3 regions of the Synechococcus sp. RS9902 genome follow, and region 1 is predicted to be linked to each of the others. Evidence: predicted binding sites of a transcription regulator. Region 1 holds the regulator's gene; each other region holds the start of a gene.
What was found. Region 1 encodes NtcA, which controls nitrogen genes in cyanobacteria. Its sites were predicted from a motif close to GTANCNNNNGNTAC; they were not measured.
Positions count from the first base shown of each region.

Region 2: SynRS9902_RS08590 (DUF4278 domain-containing protein) is a predicted target of NtcA. The motif match lies at 3,435-3,448, and genes of this name have one in related genera.
Region 3: glnA (type I glutamate--ammonia ligase) is a predicted target of NtcA. The motif match lies at 3,277-3,290, and genes of this name have one in related genera.

Region 1 covers NZ_CP047949.1:272,065-277,116, reverse strand. Annotated here, with positions in the region: gene SynRS9902_RS13560 (hypothetical protein) at 1-59, opposite strand, end outside; gene SynRS9902_RS01325 (thioredoxin domain-containing protein) at 123-698, shown strand; gene thyX (FAD-dependent thymidylate synthase) at 743-1,465, shown strand; gene dcd (dCTP deaminase) at 1,477-2,070, opposite strand; gene SynRS9902_RS01310 (cob(I)yrinic acid a,c-diamide adenosyltransferase) at 2,070-2,669, opposite strand; gene rph (ribonuclease PH) at 2,815-3,558, shown strand; gene ntcA (global nitrogen regulator NtcA) at 3,617-4,333, shown strand; gene SynRS9902_RS01295 (DUF3084 domain-containing protein) at 4,361-5,052, shown strand, end outside.
Region 2 covers NZ_CP047949.1:1,559,672-1,564,723, forward strand. Annotated here, with positions in the region: gene SynRS9902_RS08555 (DUF1651 domain-containing protein) at 1-197, shown strand, start outside; gene SynRS9902_RS08560 (hypothetical protein) at 275-499, shown strand; gene SynRS9902_RS08565 (hypothetical protein) at 1,710-1,901, opposite strand; gene SynRS9902_RS13525 (hypothetical protein) at 2,136-2,324, shown strand; gene SynRS9902_RS08570 (hypothetical protein) at 2,434-2,646, shown strand; gene SynRS9902_RS08575 (DUF2973 domain-containing protein) at 2,711-2,911, shown strand; gene SynRS9902_RS08580 (hypothetical protein) at 2,997-3,179, shown strand; gene SynRS9902_RS08585 (hypothetical protein) at 3,179-3,322, shown strand; gene SynRS9902_RS08590 (DUF4278 domain-containing protein) at 3,528-3,695, shown strand.
Region 3 covers NZ_CP047949.1:1,474,009-1,479,060, reverse strand. Annotated here, with positions in the region: gene SynRS9902_RS08100 (hypothetical protein) at 1-199, shown strand, start outside; gene SynRS9902_RS08095 (copper-binding protein) at 237-527, opposite strand; gene SynRS9902_RS08090 (class I SAM-dependent methyltransferase) at 602-1,675, opposite strand; gene glnA (type I glutamate--ammonia ligase) at 1,790-3,211, opposite strand; gene SynRS9902_RS08080 (allophycocyanin subunit beta) at 3,418-3,942, shown strand; gene SynRS9902_RS08075 (alanine--glyoxylate aminotransferase family protein) at 4,050-5,052, shown strand, end outside.

The DNA of each region.
Region 1 (5,052 bases):
AACAGCACCGTCAGCAACGGCGCCCGAACCGGAAGGCTCAGCAGTCGCAAAATTGGCATAGCGTCAAGGTAGCGGCGGCCTTTCAAAGGAGCTGCCAGAGTGATCGTTGCGGTTGACGTGCGATGACAGGCACCCCGGAGTCTTCGCCCCTGGGCACAGCGCAGCGATGGGTGCTGGTGCTGATTGCGGTGGCTCTGGCCATTGGCCTGGTTGTCCTACGCGGTGGCATTCAGAGCGAAAGCCCGATGGAGCAGCTGGCGAGACGATCCCTCGACCCACAGACAGCGTTAACCAACGGACGCCCAACGCTGATCGAGTTCTACGCCGATTGGTGCCAGGTCTGCAGAGAGATGGCACCTTCGATGCTGGCTTTGGAGAAGCAATCGCGAGATCGACTCGATGTTGTTCTGGTCAACGTCGACAACCCCCGTTGGCAAGATCTGGTTGATCGCTACGACGTCAACGGCATTCCCCAGTTGAACCTGTTCAACTCTGAGGGGGAAGCCAAGGGGCGATCCCTCGGTTTGCGCAGCGCTGAGGAACTCCAGCTGCTCACCACAGCACTGCTTGAAAATCAGCCGTTGCCGGCCTTGCCTGGTGTCGGGAACATCAGCCAGCTGCTGACGCCCCCCTCTGAGAACAAGGCGATGGCAGGTGCCTCGAGCCCAGCCAACGCGGGGCCCCGCAGCCATGGTTGACACGCCTCGCCATGATCACCACAACTCGTCACTCTGACGCTCCCATGGACCGCTTTCGGGTCGATCTGATCGCAGCTACGCCGAACCCGCAGCAATGCGTGTACGCCGCCATGCATCAGGACTACAGCGAAGGATTCGTGGCCGGAGATCGTGCCAACTGGCCCGATGAGCAGCGGGCTGGAGAGATCTGTGTGAAACGCCTGCTGTCTGGAGAGCGCGGCCACTACGGCCCGATGGAGCATGCACAGATCGTGCTGAACGTGGGCTGGTTCCCGCACTCGGTGATGCAGCAGGCCCGCACCCACCGGGTTGGGGTGAGCTTCGATGTGCAATCGATGCGCTACACCGGTGAACGCATCTGCCGTGCAGCGGATGGAGCCCTGGATCTGGAAGAGGTGTTCTATCTGCGGCCCATCGGCGAGTACAGCGATCGGCAGGGCAAGAAATACGCCTACACCGAAGCACTACGCCAACAGGATCTAGATCTCTGCCGGAGCTCCGCCGAGCGCTACAGGGATCTGCTCAAGGCCGGCTTCGCCGAGGAGCATGCCCGCGGCATCCTTCCCTTCGACTACCGCCAGCATTTTGTAGTGAGCTTCAGCCTGCGGGCGTTCCTGCACTTCATGGATCTGCGGGCCAAGCTCGATGCCCAGCTGGAGATCCGCCAGCTCTGTGATCTGATGTGGCCCCACATGGTGGAGTGGGCCCCTGAATTTGCAGCCTGGTACGAAAAGAGCAGGCTGCACCGGGCGCGTTTGGCCCCTTAATTAATAGAGAACTAGACCTTGGCCAGCGTCACCCGTTCCGGTTGGTGCTGGTACTTGCCTTGTCGATCGCTGTAGGTGGTCGAGCAGGGATCACCCTCAAAAAACAGCAACTGACAGATGCCCTCGTTGGCATAGATCCGGCAGTCAGCACCGGAACTATTGCTGAATTCAAGGGTGAGGTGACCCTCCCAGCTCGCTTCTGCCGGGGTGGTGTTCACGATGATTCCAAGGCGGGCATAGGTGCTCTTGCCCAAGCAGATCACAGTGATATTGGGGGGAACCCGCAACTTCTCCAAGGCCACACCCAGGCCATAGGAATGGGCCGGGAGAATGAAGTAACGCCCGTCTTCATCCTCATGAAGGGGAGTGGGTTCGAGGTTGGCAGGGTTGAACCGCTTGGGATTCATCACCGTGCCCGGAACATGCCGGAAGATCAGAAATTCCTGGGGAGAAAGGCGTAGGTCGTAGCCGTAGGAGGAGCAACCAAAACTCAGCACTGGCCGCAGCTTCTGCTCCGGCTCCAGGTGACGGACCAGACCACTCTGGAATGGCTCGATCATTCCCTGCCCGGCCTGTTCAGTGATCCAGCGATCGCACTTGAGCATCAGAAACCTCGGCGCAACTCCGTGACTTGATCTGCCATCTCCACCACACCGGCGGGGATTGCAGGTCCAGTGATGATCACATCCATCGAAGCGGGCCGCTGCTCAAGGGCTGCAATCACGTCCGCTTCATCCAGGTATCCGAAGGCCACTGCAAGGCCGATTTCATCCAACACCAGCTGGTCGAGATCTCCCTGGATCAGATGCTGGCGGCAGATGGACCAAACCTCAGCCACCGCCTCTGCGCCACCGGGATGCCCCGGCGAGGAGAGGCAGAGGGGCACTGCCGGCCGCAGCCAGACGAGGCCTCCGCAGAGCTGCACCCGGCCGGCCGGTCCCTGCTGCACGCCGCCTTTGAGGAACTGACTGATCAGAACACGACTGCCCAAGCCTGCAGCTCGCATGGCCTGGCTGAGAACACTGGCGAAACTGCCTCGATAAGGCGCCGTATGCACTTGCAGCTGCCCTTCGGGAGCCACCAGATGTAGGGGTGGCGGATCAGAGACGGCAGGCAAGGGCCTCAGGCCCGCCCGCTGCAAGGCCTGCTGATCCCGATCCAGGGAATTCGGGAAGGATTGGGGGTCGGCGAGGCTTGTGGTCATCACGGAAGCATCTGTCCGGGCGACCCCGGCAAGACCTTGAATGTAGCGGCGAGATCACATTCCACAAGGGGATTGACACCACCCATGGTGTTTGGACAGGGCGAGAACCAACCGCCTGCGAGGCTTGACGAACTGCACACCACCGATGAGCCAATCCCCTGAACAACGCACTGATGGCCGTCGCCCGCAACAGTTGCGACCGTTCTCGGTGACCTGGAATCCGATGGGGTTTGCCTTGAGCTCCCTTGTGGTTCATACAGGCCGAACCGCGGTTCTCTGCAGCGTTTGCTTGGAGGACAAGGTCCCCAGCTGGCGCAAGGGAGAAGGGTTGGGATGGCTCAGCGCCGAATACCGGTTGCTGCCCGGATCCACCCCACAGCGGCAATCACGAGAGCTGATGAAACTCTCGGGTCGCACCCAGGAAATTCAGCGGCTGATCGGCCGAAGCCTGCGCGCCGTGATCGACATGGAGCGCCTAGGGGAGCGCACCTTGCTGATCGACTGCGACGTGATCCAAGCGGACGCCGGCACCCGGACGGCCTCGATCACCGGAGCATGGCTCGCCCTGGACCAGGCCTGCCGATCACTGGTGGAGCAAGGAGTCCTGGAGCAATCGCCCCTGATCGATCAGGTAGCGGCCGTATCCGTGGGCTTGGTTGATGGCCACGCCCTGCTGGATCTGGACTACAGCGAAGACAGCCGAGCTGAGGTGGACCTGAACGTTGTGCAGGCCGGCGATGGCCGTTTGCTGGAAATCCAAGGCACTGCGGAGGGAGCACCATTCAGCCGCAAGCAACTCAATGAACTGCTGGATCTGGCTGAGCCGGGATTGTCATCCCTGATGCAGGCACAACGCCAGGCCGCAGGCGAACACAGCATTAATAGGTAATAACCGCTACATGGCAAGCATCGCTTGCTCCGTAGCTTCGCTTCACCAGGGGGTTGTCATGACCAGTAGCCGAGGTTTCAGCCGATACACCCCGCAAATGGTGGCTCCAGCTCCCAGCGCAGAACCGGCCAACCGTTCCCTTCTGGAGATCATTAGGGATCTCGATGGCGCCAGCAGTGAACTGGTGGATCGCAACAAGACCATCTTCTTCCCCGGAGATCCCGCAGAACGGGTGTATTTGATCCGCCGGGGAGCTGTTCGTCTGTCCCGCGTCTACGAATCGGGGGAAGAGATCACCGTGGCCCTGCTGCGCGAGAACAGCCTCTTCGGGGTGCTGTCGTTGTTGACTGGTCAACGGTCCGACCGCTTCTATCACGCTGTGGCCTTCACCCGGGTTGAAATGGTGACGGCACCAGCGACCTCCGTGAAGGCCGCCATCGAAGCCGACACCAGCGTTGGCCTGCGCTTGCTTCAGGGTCTCTCCAGCCGGATTCTGCAGACCGAGACAATGATTGAAACCCTCACCCATCGGGACATGTCATCCCGGCTGGTGAGCTTCCTGCTGGTGCTTTGCAGGGACTTCGGCGTGGCCGATGAGCTGGGCATCACCATCGACCTGCGCCTGTCCCATCAGGCCATCGCTGAAGCAATTGGCTCAACACGCGTCACAATCACGCGTCTGCTGGGAGACTTGCGTCAATCCGGTCTGGTTCAGATTGACCGCAAGAAAATCACGGTTCTGGATCCGATCGCGCTGGCCAAACGCTTCAGCTAGGCCTGCCATCGCCCGACTTGTGCAGCGATGAGCGGCTGGGCACTGATTCTGGTTCTGTTGGTGCTCGGGGGCGTGCTGTCGACCCTGGGCGACCGCTTGGGCAGCCGCGTCGGCAAAGCGCGACTGAGTTTGTTCAGCATGCGCCCACGGCGCACCGCAGTGTTGATCACGGTGTTGACCGGCAGCCTGATCAGCGCACTCTCACTTGGCCTGATGCTTCTGGTGAGCCGGCAGTTGCGGGTGGGCCTGTTTGAACTGGATGCCCTACAGGAGAAACTCCAAGACAGCCGTCAGCAGCTAAAGGCAGCCGAGCGGGAACGGGACAAGACCCAAACGGAAACCAAACGGATCGCCATTGAGCTCGAGCAATCACAGCAACGGGCCAACACCCTGCGCCTCGAACTGGCTCCTCTTCAGAAGGAGCTGGCCCAACTCGAAGCCGAACGTGAACGCCTTAGCCAGGACATCGCCTCCCGCGATGCGGACATCGAGCGCACGGAAGCCGAACTCAACAGCGTTCGCAGCCGCATCCGAGCCGGTGAGAAGGAACTCAAAGAACTGGAACGCAATCTGGTCGCCTTACGGCGTGGATCGGTGGTGATCAGCAGCGGACAGACCTTGGCAAGAGCAACGGTTCGACTCGATGCTCCGGACCAGGCCAAACAGGCTGTCGACAGGCTGTTGCAGGAGGCCAATCTCAACGCATACGGGAAAGTGCG
Region 2 (5,052 bases), 1.2 Mb from region 1:
AGCAGCTTTATTACCAATTCACCGCTTCCAAGGATGGCTCTCAAGGCGATTCGATCGTCATGCGCAGCTTCCATTGGCGACCACCTGACGACCCGATTCCTCAGGGGAGTCAACTGATGACACGACAAGAGGCGCTGGAGAAATGGAATGCACTCAAATCCATGGGTTGGAGGAGATGCGCCGGTCCACTTCCATAGGGCAGTGAATCGGTGAGCCAGGTGCATGAAAGCATTTGGCAACTGGAGCAAAACCTGCGGTAGTCCAGAGTGCAGTCATGAAACAGCCGAACACACAGCGACTTAGGGCTCTACGGCTGTCTGCACTCGCGAGGGACAACACAGTCGTCAATGCCATTCGCTCCTCGATCACTCAGGCCCCTGATGCTCTGGTTAAGGAGTTGATGGATGTTCATGGATGGCCTGCGCATGAAGCCCTCTGCGCCGTTCAGCAGCTTCAGCAAGATGTTCTCGATGACACGACCGAACAGGCATCGGCGTGAAAGAAATCATTCGCAACGGCCAAGATTTGGTCAAGCGATCGAAGCCCTAATCAGCTCTGGCCATCTCTTGAAGTGAGGGCTCACTGGCACTCGATGCACGCACGATTCGTATGTCTACCTTGCGAGTGTCATCCTCCTCAGGGACATGGGATTCGACGGAGTCGATAGGACAGACCGCTTCATCATTGCCGCCAGGCGACGTGCGGAAGCTGCAATGCATGAGACGTCTCCAAAGCTGACGGCACTTGAGAAAGCGATGTGGCTCAAGTTGAAGCGAGGTGAACGCCCCTGCAAAAACAGCAAAGCGAGCGCCTAAAGAAGAAGTGCAAGTTCTGGGCACCGATGTGGCAGAAGGAGACGGGCTGGGCGCCTAAGGCGGGATGACGCCCAACCAGCGAACCGTGTCATCGGAATTACCTTGTTTGAAAGGAATTAAGTAACTTGAACTTGCTATCAAACGGTTAAGTGACCGCACCGCAGAGGGTTTACATAACTCATTCAGGAAATACATGGAACTCAAAACTGGATCTTCCGATTGCCTTTAGGTTCTTGCTTATGGCGTTCGCGGGGACAATCGTTGCAACCATGGCTAGATCAAAAAAAAGACTTTGCCTTGCTCGCGGGTGCCTTCCTATTAGGGCTTGGAGCCTTAGAAGCAGTCCTTAATTTCTTCGGCTTCTAGGCCTTTCTAGTAGCAGAAGGAGATGAGATGGGCTCCTGAGGCGAGTTGAGACTTTTTCTAAGACCGAAGAAATCCCATAGGGTGCCGATATGGGCATCCATCCAGCCGATCAACCGCTCCTTGAGCAGCAAGAGGAGGACAGCTTTGAGGCTTGGCAGAAGCGCAGAGCAAAAGAAGCGGAAGAGCCTTGGGCCTTCCCCGACGATGGAGCTGGATCTACAGAGGCTTCCTGAGATTGCTCCGCTAGTGAATCTTCAAGCGCGTCGAGCGCGGCGGCTTTGAGCTGAATCCAAAGGAGATTCCTCTGAGATCGTTGTTATGGCGTTCAATGGACAGGCGAGAGCACGAAAAGGAGCGTGCTTGCCTTCCAAAATGAACGAATCGATTGGCGCGCCGCCTGAGAGATGGATTGCCATAACTGAGAAAATCTTCAAACGGTCTACGGACGTATGGCTCCGAGCCGCCGATCGGCTTCCCGTACTTCACCTGATTCAAGGCCACAGGCGTGCCACCACACGGACGGGATGATCAATGGCGCAAAGGCTGATCAGAATCATTTGCAAACTCAAGGTCAGCCCAACTCAGCTCAACCCAATTAAGACCCTCCTCAATTTCTTGCTTTAGAAGTGCAGCCTCATCGTTGGCACCATCGGCGACGAGTATTAAATACTTTCTGTACTCAACCAGCCAGGCAACGAGGTTTGGAGTGCAGTTCGTCATGCTCTGCCCTTCATGCTGCATGCTAAGCAGCATCGCAACTTTGGCTGCTTAACCGTGGTGCGATGAAGGCAGGTTGCGCAAACCCAACTGTTCCCTCATCCCGTCGCCTCAGTTTGACCACCGACCTAGAGGAGGTCTGCACGAGCACGACACCCACATACTGATAACAGCCGAAAGAGATGGCACCAGTAGCAAAAAAGGATATTTACTCACCTCAGCCATGGTTATCACCCGATGGTCCACTGTGGAGGTGAACCTTGGACCGAGGACTCAACGACAAATCTCAACGACGCAATATCGGAGCTTGAGGCCCGAATCGCCAATCCACGTCATTGGAGCAAAGAAGAGAATGAGCAGAACATCGAAAAGCTGCGTCAGCTCAACTTCCAAAAGCAACTTTTGATCGACTACGCCCAGAAGTAGACAACGCACCTGGGGATAGAGGCTGGTCACCCGCAGCTGACAGGCCAACCCCACTAGAAGCTATCCATGGATTCCCACACCACGGGTCTCCTTCATGGAGGAGGCTCCAATGGCTGAACGTTCAATGCGAAGTCGGCTCACCTACAGCGGTGCAACAAGTCGAACCTATGCAGAGTCTTTGCATTGGGGCATTAGATGGGAAGGGCTGCCCAGCAACTGGTTCAGCCGCTATGGGCGCTGGGCGGAAGCAGAAGAATGCCTGGCCCGCCTTGACTACCTGGAGCGGGAATATGCGGGGGAGGCAAAGCAGGGCCGCAAGTAGCGATTAGCAACCCCAGACAGCGATAGCAGTGGTTAACGTTTCTTAACATCGCATTGAAGAGGCAGTGATCGCAGGTCTTTTCCCAATCGCTTACGCAGCTGTCTTGACGTACTTGCTCTTGCAGGCTTTTCGGATGATGCGCCCATCGTCGGCCTCTAAACCCAGCACATCGAACGACCGAACAGGTCTCAAAACCACACACCCAGAACTGCTTGATGAGAACGGTGAGGTGACCAACGAGGAGCTTTGGGCTGTTCGCTTCTAGGACGAAGGTTTGGTTCTCCCTGAGGCATGAGCATCGAATTCTGGATTTAGCCAGTAGGGTCCGATGACTCTCAGGTCAGCCTCACGTGAATCGTCACCCGAATCTGGCCTTTTTTGGCGGCACCGTGATCATCGCAATCATGGTTATTGCTGCTTTCGCCAACGTCGCCATCGCTGGCGGTTGCTCTTACAGCAAGTCCAAATCAGCCGATGCAACAACCGAAGAGATCAAATGCACAGGCGATAAAAATGCTGAGGTTGAAGCCTGATGACTGACTATTCATCAGCCATCACTGCACTCATCATCGTGACCGTGGTGATCTCTGCGGCAGTCGTTTACGTCCTGGCTCAGCCCACTGACCTGCCGAGATACAAGGAGAACGATCCGAGATCTAAGGAGGACGACCGCTGAACGTCGATCATCTTTGGCGTTCCCAGGAGCTGAAAGCCCCCTCTACCGGCTGGGCTCCTGAAACCAGGCAAGGCTGTAAACCCAGAGATCAACTTAGGCGTATAATTTATTTGTAGCAATCGATACACAACGTTCACCTCTTTCCAAGGGGCGCAGACACTCCAAGCCACGGAACGGGGACTTGGAATTTTCTGAGGAACCAACCATGACTGCTCTTCTCTACAGAGGTCACTCCTACGAAGCTCCAGAAGCATCGCCCAAAGCTTGTGTCGAGCTAACCCACCGCCGCGAGCACTACAACACATGCCGCGAAGAAGTCGCTCACAATGCCCATCCAAGCCTGACCTACAGAGGCACTTCCTACACCAAGTGATCAGGGCTTAATCAAACCCCAAACCTCTGCCTTCGGCGGGGGTTTCTTTTTGCATCTGAGGCAGCTCCGAGCCTGCCAAAAGAATTGGGCTGAGATCCTGAAGCGGGCTAACCCCAATGCGGAAACCACTGGGGAAGAAGCCCCGCACGAGCAAGGCCAAGTACGGCTGCCACTGTTACCAGCTTCACTCCCGTCAGGATTCCTGCCGTTTTCCAGGTGAACAGCGATTTCGTCAGGGTGATCAATGCACATGCTCAGCCAAAGAACATCATGTGCCATTGACGAGCTGGGCTCGTAAGACTGACTGGGTCCCTTGCTCACTGGTCGACAACTGAAGACATGATCCCGAAGCTCATTTGGAGATAGCAAGCGATCAGCTCTGCCCTCTCCAAGCTGAGAGCATCAGGGGATACAGATGATGTTCTGTGTTGAACGAAGCGATGGGCCCGACATTTGGTTTCAGGAGCAGTGCTTCAAGACTGAGTTCAAGGCTTTCACCAACGCCCGAGCCAAATCGCTGAATACTTTCGGGCTCTATCGAGTCATCTACGAAAGTCCCGGCAACTCAGGTGAGGTGATGAGGATTTCAAAAGGCAAAGCGATCCTGGCTGAAGATGACCGACTCGTTGGATAAGTGCTGATGCCTAAACAGCGGAAATTCCGTGATTTGGACTGGCGCATTAAAGGCATTGCTAGAGCAAGGGTCCAGGCAATAGCCGTGTATAACGTCGTCAAGCAAGAAGCTCCCGACCGTTGGGTCAAGGAGCTTTACCTCCAAACGGAATTCAAGGCTTACCTATGTGATCGCACAAAGTCGAAGGCGCTGATGTGCACTTACATGGTGGTTGACGCGACCACTAACAAGGTGACCTCAATCGTTCGTCATGGCATGCCCCTCATCGCATAGGAGGCGAACTCGGTCAACCCTCAAATTTATAGCTCCAAATTCTCGAGAAAAGACCAACGCAATCTCATGGCCCGGCGCTGAGGAATAACTCGGAGAACTGAATAATATTTTCTCATGTCAACGCAAATTGAAACGATTGGAGTGAATGTATTTCGACGACAGATGCAACAAGTTTGATGCTTTGTCTTGCTCTTCCACCTTGATGAGCTTCCTCACAAGGCTCCATGTGTCGTGCGCAGACATTTCACCATCTTGCTCCCATTTGATGCTCGACAATTCAGCAGGAGACATCAAGAGAAGACGCTCCTTTTCAACTTAAGGAACCTGATGCCGATGTGGCCGTTGCCACCAAGTGATGTCACTTAAGACAATCAGAAGTTGGTTTGCCTTGATACAACGTTCTGCAAGAAGGCAATAAAAAAGCCTCAGCCGCATGGGCTGAAGCCAGGT
Region 3 (5,052 bases), 1.2 Mb from region 1:
GCAAGGGCAATGTCAGGACAATGCCCGGTCGGGTGTTGCGGCGCGGCGATGGGTGCAGCGCCGCAAACTTGCTGCGAATCTGATCACGCAACGGCCTGTGGGCTGGGCCTTCTCCCCCGTGTCTGGGGAGCGCTTCTGGAGAGCCTTACGCTTCGGAGGAGCTGGCTTTGCTGTGGCCTGGCTGCTGGCACAGCTGTAAAGGCACCAGGAGATCAGCCCACCAGTTGGCGATGGGCCTAGCCAACCACCACCAGCGAATTCGAGGCCGGTGCCGATTCCTTCGTGGGTGTAACCCCCGCGGGCAGTGCCATGTCCTGACCGCGAAGCCAGGCATTGTGCAGGGCTCGCCTGCGGCGATCTTCAGACAACACCAAACGATCGGCTGCAGCCTGAGGACTTTCCCCAGGCATCACGGCCGTGCGCAGGCAGATACCGAACCCATGGGCTTCGACCTGCACATGGCCTTCCATCAGCACCACCTGGAATGTCCAGCCCTGAAGCCAACGCAGCCGGAAGGGATTGGTCATGACGTTCCCTTCGGGATTCAGCACACCCTATGGCTCGCAGCCGTTCGTGCAAGGGATGCTGTCAGGGAATCCCCTCAGCTGGCCTCTGCGATGGGTTTGCGTGCCGACCAGACCCGCGTCATGAAGTGGGTTTCCGCGGTGATGCCTTCGAACCCTGCAGCTGAGAGGCGGGCGTCGATGTCGTCGCCGATGTAGTCGCGGTAGTAAGGCTCATGGAAGACGCGCCGGAAGTTCTCCATCACGGAGGCGAACTTGGCTGAATCGGCCATCTGCACAGAGTCGGCAAGCACGAACACACCACCGGGTTCAAGCACCCGCCAGGCGTCGTTGAGCACGTTCTGGCGGGCATCCGCCGGAAGTTCGTGCAGCAGGAACACACTGGTGACGGCCTGAACCGATTCATCAGCCAAGGGCAGTGATTCCCCGTTGGCACGGATCAGCTGAACCAGCGATGCATCGCCGTCATTCAGCCAGCGGTTGGCTTGACGCAGGTACGACTCGGAGAGATCGGTTCCGATCAGTTGCGCGTGGGGAACGGCAGCGCGGATCTGCTGCAGGGTCCGGCCAGTGCCGGTAGCCACATCGAGAATCTTGAGGGAACCCGGAGCACGGTCTGCGAAGTGCTTCAAGCCGCGTTTCAGGGGAGCCAAAACCCTGCGTCGCATGGCATCGGCGGTGCCATTGAAGAGGATCTCCACCTGCAGGTCGTAAAGACCAGCAGAATGGTCACTCAAGTAGCCGTCGGTTTGATGGTGAAAATTCTGGAGGTAGTACTCGGGGTAGAGCGCTTTTTCAGTTTCCTTAGGCAGATCCCGCACATTGCGCTCGCGGCGTCGATCCCAGGTGGAGGGAAGATCCATCCAAACCTGCGGGTAGCGGCTGACCCAGTCGAGCCAGGGTGCATCAAACAACAACTGCTCGGGGTAGATCCCCAGTTCGGCGTCCTGCCAGTCCTGTTCCTGGAGTTTCCTCATATCCAGCTGCAGCTCTCCAAGAACTTCGGCGGACACGGGCTCCGTTTTCGGCACCGCATCCGGCGCCAACAGCTCCATCAGCTTGGTGCTCAGCTCCTTGTGGGCCAGGCCCGCGATGCTTTTGCCTTGCTGAAGCGTTTGGTACGCAAGCTTGCTCAGGGGCGTTGACGCCATCGCGGATTCAGACAACGACCCCATTCCAACGAATGAGGCGCACAATCGCGTGGCCAGCAGTCCACAAAAAAACCCGCCTCCTTGGAGGCGGGTCGTGGGATGCACGGACGCTGATCAAGCGTCGTAGTACATGGTGAATTCGTGGGGGTGAGGCCGCTGTCGCAGCTGCTGCACCTCCTCGTACTTCAGGTCGATCCAGTTGTCGATGAAGTCGTCGCTGAACACACCGCCGGCGGTGAGGAAGCCGCGATCGGCATTCAACGCTTCCAGGGCACCGTTGAGAGATGCGGGAACCGTGGCGATCTTCGAGAGCTCTTCAGCCGGAAGTTCGAACAGGTCGCGATCTTCGCCATCGCCGGGATCGATCTGGTTCTTGATGCCGTCAAGACCAGCCATCATCATGGCGCTGAAGGCCAGATAAGGGTTGGCGAGGGCATCGCCGGAGCGGAACTCGAGGCGCTTGGCCTTCGGGCTCGGGCCGGTGAGCGGGATCCGCACGGCGGCAGATCGGTTGCCCTCGGAGTAGACGAGGTTCACCGGGGCTTCGAAACCGGGCACCAGACGCTTGTAGCTGTTGGTGGTGGGGTTGGTGAAGGCCAGGAAGGCGGGGGCGTGCTTGAGGATGCCACCGATGTACCAGCGGGCCGTCTGCGAGAGGTTGGCGTAGGTGCCTTCGCCGAAGAACAGGGGCTGACCGCCTTTCCAGAGGCTCTGGTGCACGTGCATGCCGGAGCCGTTGTCGTTGAAGACCGGCTTGGGCATGAAGGTGGCCGTTTTGCCGTACTTCTTGGCCACGTTGCGCACTACGTACTTGTACGTCATCACGTTGTCGGCGGCCTGGATCAGCTCAGCAAATTTCATGCCGAGTTCGTGCTGACCCGCGCCTGCCACCTCGTGGTGGTGCTTCTCGGTGGGAATGCCCAGCTGACCCATCAGCAGGAGCATCTCGGAGCGGATGTCCTGGGCGGTGTCGTTGGGAGCGACAGGGAAGTAGCCCTCCTTTTCCTGAATCTTGTAGGCGAGGTTGCCGCCTTCTTCGATCCGTCCGGTGTTCCAGCCCGCTTCGATCGTGTCGACGCTGTAGAAGGAACCCCCTTCAGCCGAGTTGTAGCGGACGTCGTCGAAGAGGAAGAACTCCGGCTCAGGTCCGAAGAAGGCCATGTCGGCCAGTCCGGTGCTGGCCAGATGATTCAGTGCCCGTTGGGCCAGGGCGCGGGGGCAGCGCTCGTAGGGCTGGCCGGTGCGTGGCTCCTGAATCGAGCAGATCATGCTCAGGGTTTTGTGCCGGTAGAAGGGGTCCACCCAGGCCGTGTTGGCGTCCGGCACCATGGCCATGTCGGAGGCCTGGATGCCTTTCCAGCCGCGGATGGATGAGCCGTCAAAAGCCAGGCCCTCAGTGAAGGATTCTTCCTCCAGCAGATCGGTGCACACCGTCAGGTGCTGCCACTTGCCGTGCAGATCGGTGAATTTGAGGTCGATCAGTTCGATGCCTTCGTCCTTGATCTGGCGCAGGACGTCCTGGGGGGATTTCGACATAAGAAGGGACTGCTCGACTGAATTGTGCAGTCATGTGACCGTATACAGCCACAAGACACCATTTTGTATCAAGGGGTACGTTTCGGCTGCTGGAAGGCGACTGCGTAACCGTTTCTGTCAACTTGGCTGAAATGCAGGCATGCCAAAGGATCTGCCCGCCTCAACGGTGTTAGCTTCCGCTGGGGATCCTCTGGAGATTCAGGGACATGCGCGATGCAATCAGCGGTCTGATCGGTCGTTACGACCAGCTGGGTCGCTATTTCGACCGCCCGGCGATCGACAGCATCAATGTGTATCTGGATGAATCCGCGCTGCGGATTCAGGCCGTAGAGCTGATCAACGGATCCTCGGCCGAGATTGTGCGTGAGGCCAGCCAGCGCCTGTTCCGGGATGAACCCGACCTGTTGCTGCCTGGCGGCAACGCCTACACCACCCGTCGGCTCGCCGCCTGCCTGCGGGATATGGACTATTTCCTGCGTTACGCCAGCTACGCCCTGGTGGCAGGTGACTCCACGATCCTCAATGAGCGTGTGCTGAACGGACTCGACGACACCTACAAGAGTCTCGGCGTTCCCACCGGCCCAACGGTCCGCAGCATCGTTCTGCTGGGAGAGGTTGTTTCCGAGATGCTTCTGGCCAACGGTGCTGCATCCGATCAGCTCGCCACCGTTCTTCAGCCGTTTGATCACCTGGCCAAGGGCCTGGGTGAAACCAATGTGCGCCAGCGCTGATCCAGCACGCTCAACGCAAGATCTGAACAGATTGCAATCAAGCCTCCCTCACCCCTTCCAAGGGGCGTGACTGCGTAGGCTCAATACTCGAACCAATCAACAGGGCTTTGGCGACGACGAACTCACTCCTTTCTGTTGACGATCGTCACCGCAAAGCCTTTGCACCGATCGGCACACCCGACCGCCTCCTGCTTGGACCAGGCCCCTCCAACGCCCATCCAACAGTTCTTAAGGCTCTGTCGCGAACCCCGATTGGTCACCTTGATCCTCTCTATGTGGATCTGATGGGCGAAGTGCAGGAACTGCTGCGTTACGCCTGGCAAACGGATAACCGCCTCACGCTTCCGATGAGCGGCACCGGCAGTGCTGCCATGGAGGCAACCATCGCCAACACCGTCGAGCCTGGAGACACCGTTCTGGTGGCGGTGAAGGGATATTTCGGCCTGCGACTGGCTGACATGGCCGGCCGCTATCGCGCTGAGGTGAAAACCATTGAAAAGCCCTGGGGTGAGTGGTTTTCCCTCGATGAGCTTGAAGCTGCCCTGATTGAGCACAAGCCCGCCATCCTGGCGATGGTTCATGCCGAAACCTCAACGGGTGTCTGCCAACCCATGGAGGCCATTGGCGACCTCTGCCGGAAGCATGATTGCCTTCTGCTGCTCGACACCGTCACCTCTCTGGGGGGCGTTCCGCTCTACATCGATGAGTGGAAAGTCGATCTTGCCTACAGCTGCAGCCAGAAGGGCCTGAGCTGCCCTCCCGGTCTCGGACCCTTCACCATGGGCCCCCGTGCTGAGGCCAAGATGACAGCCCGTCAGGGCAAGGTGCCCAACTGGTATCTGGACGTCTCCTTGTTGAACCAATACTGGGGCAGCGACCGCGTCTATCACCACACCGCGCCGGTCAACATGAATTTCGGCATGCGTGAGGCCCTGCGTCTCCTTGCTGAAGAAGGTCTCGACCAGGCCTGGGCACGCCATCGCAGCAATGCGGAGATGCTCTGGAACGGGCTGGAAAGTCTCGGCCTTTCGATGCATGTGCCGGCCGAGCGGCGACTGCCCACCCTCACCACAGTTCGCATCCCTGAAGGTGTGGATGGCAAGGCCTTCA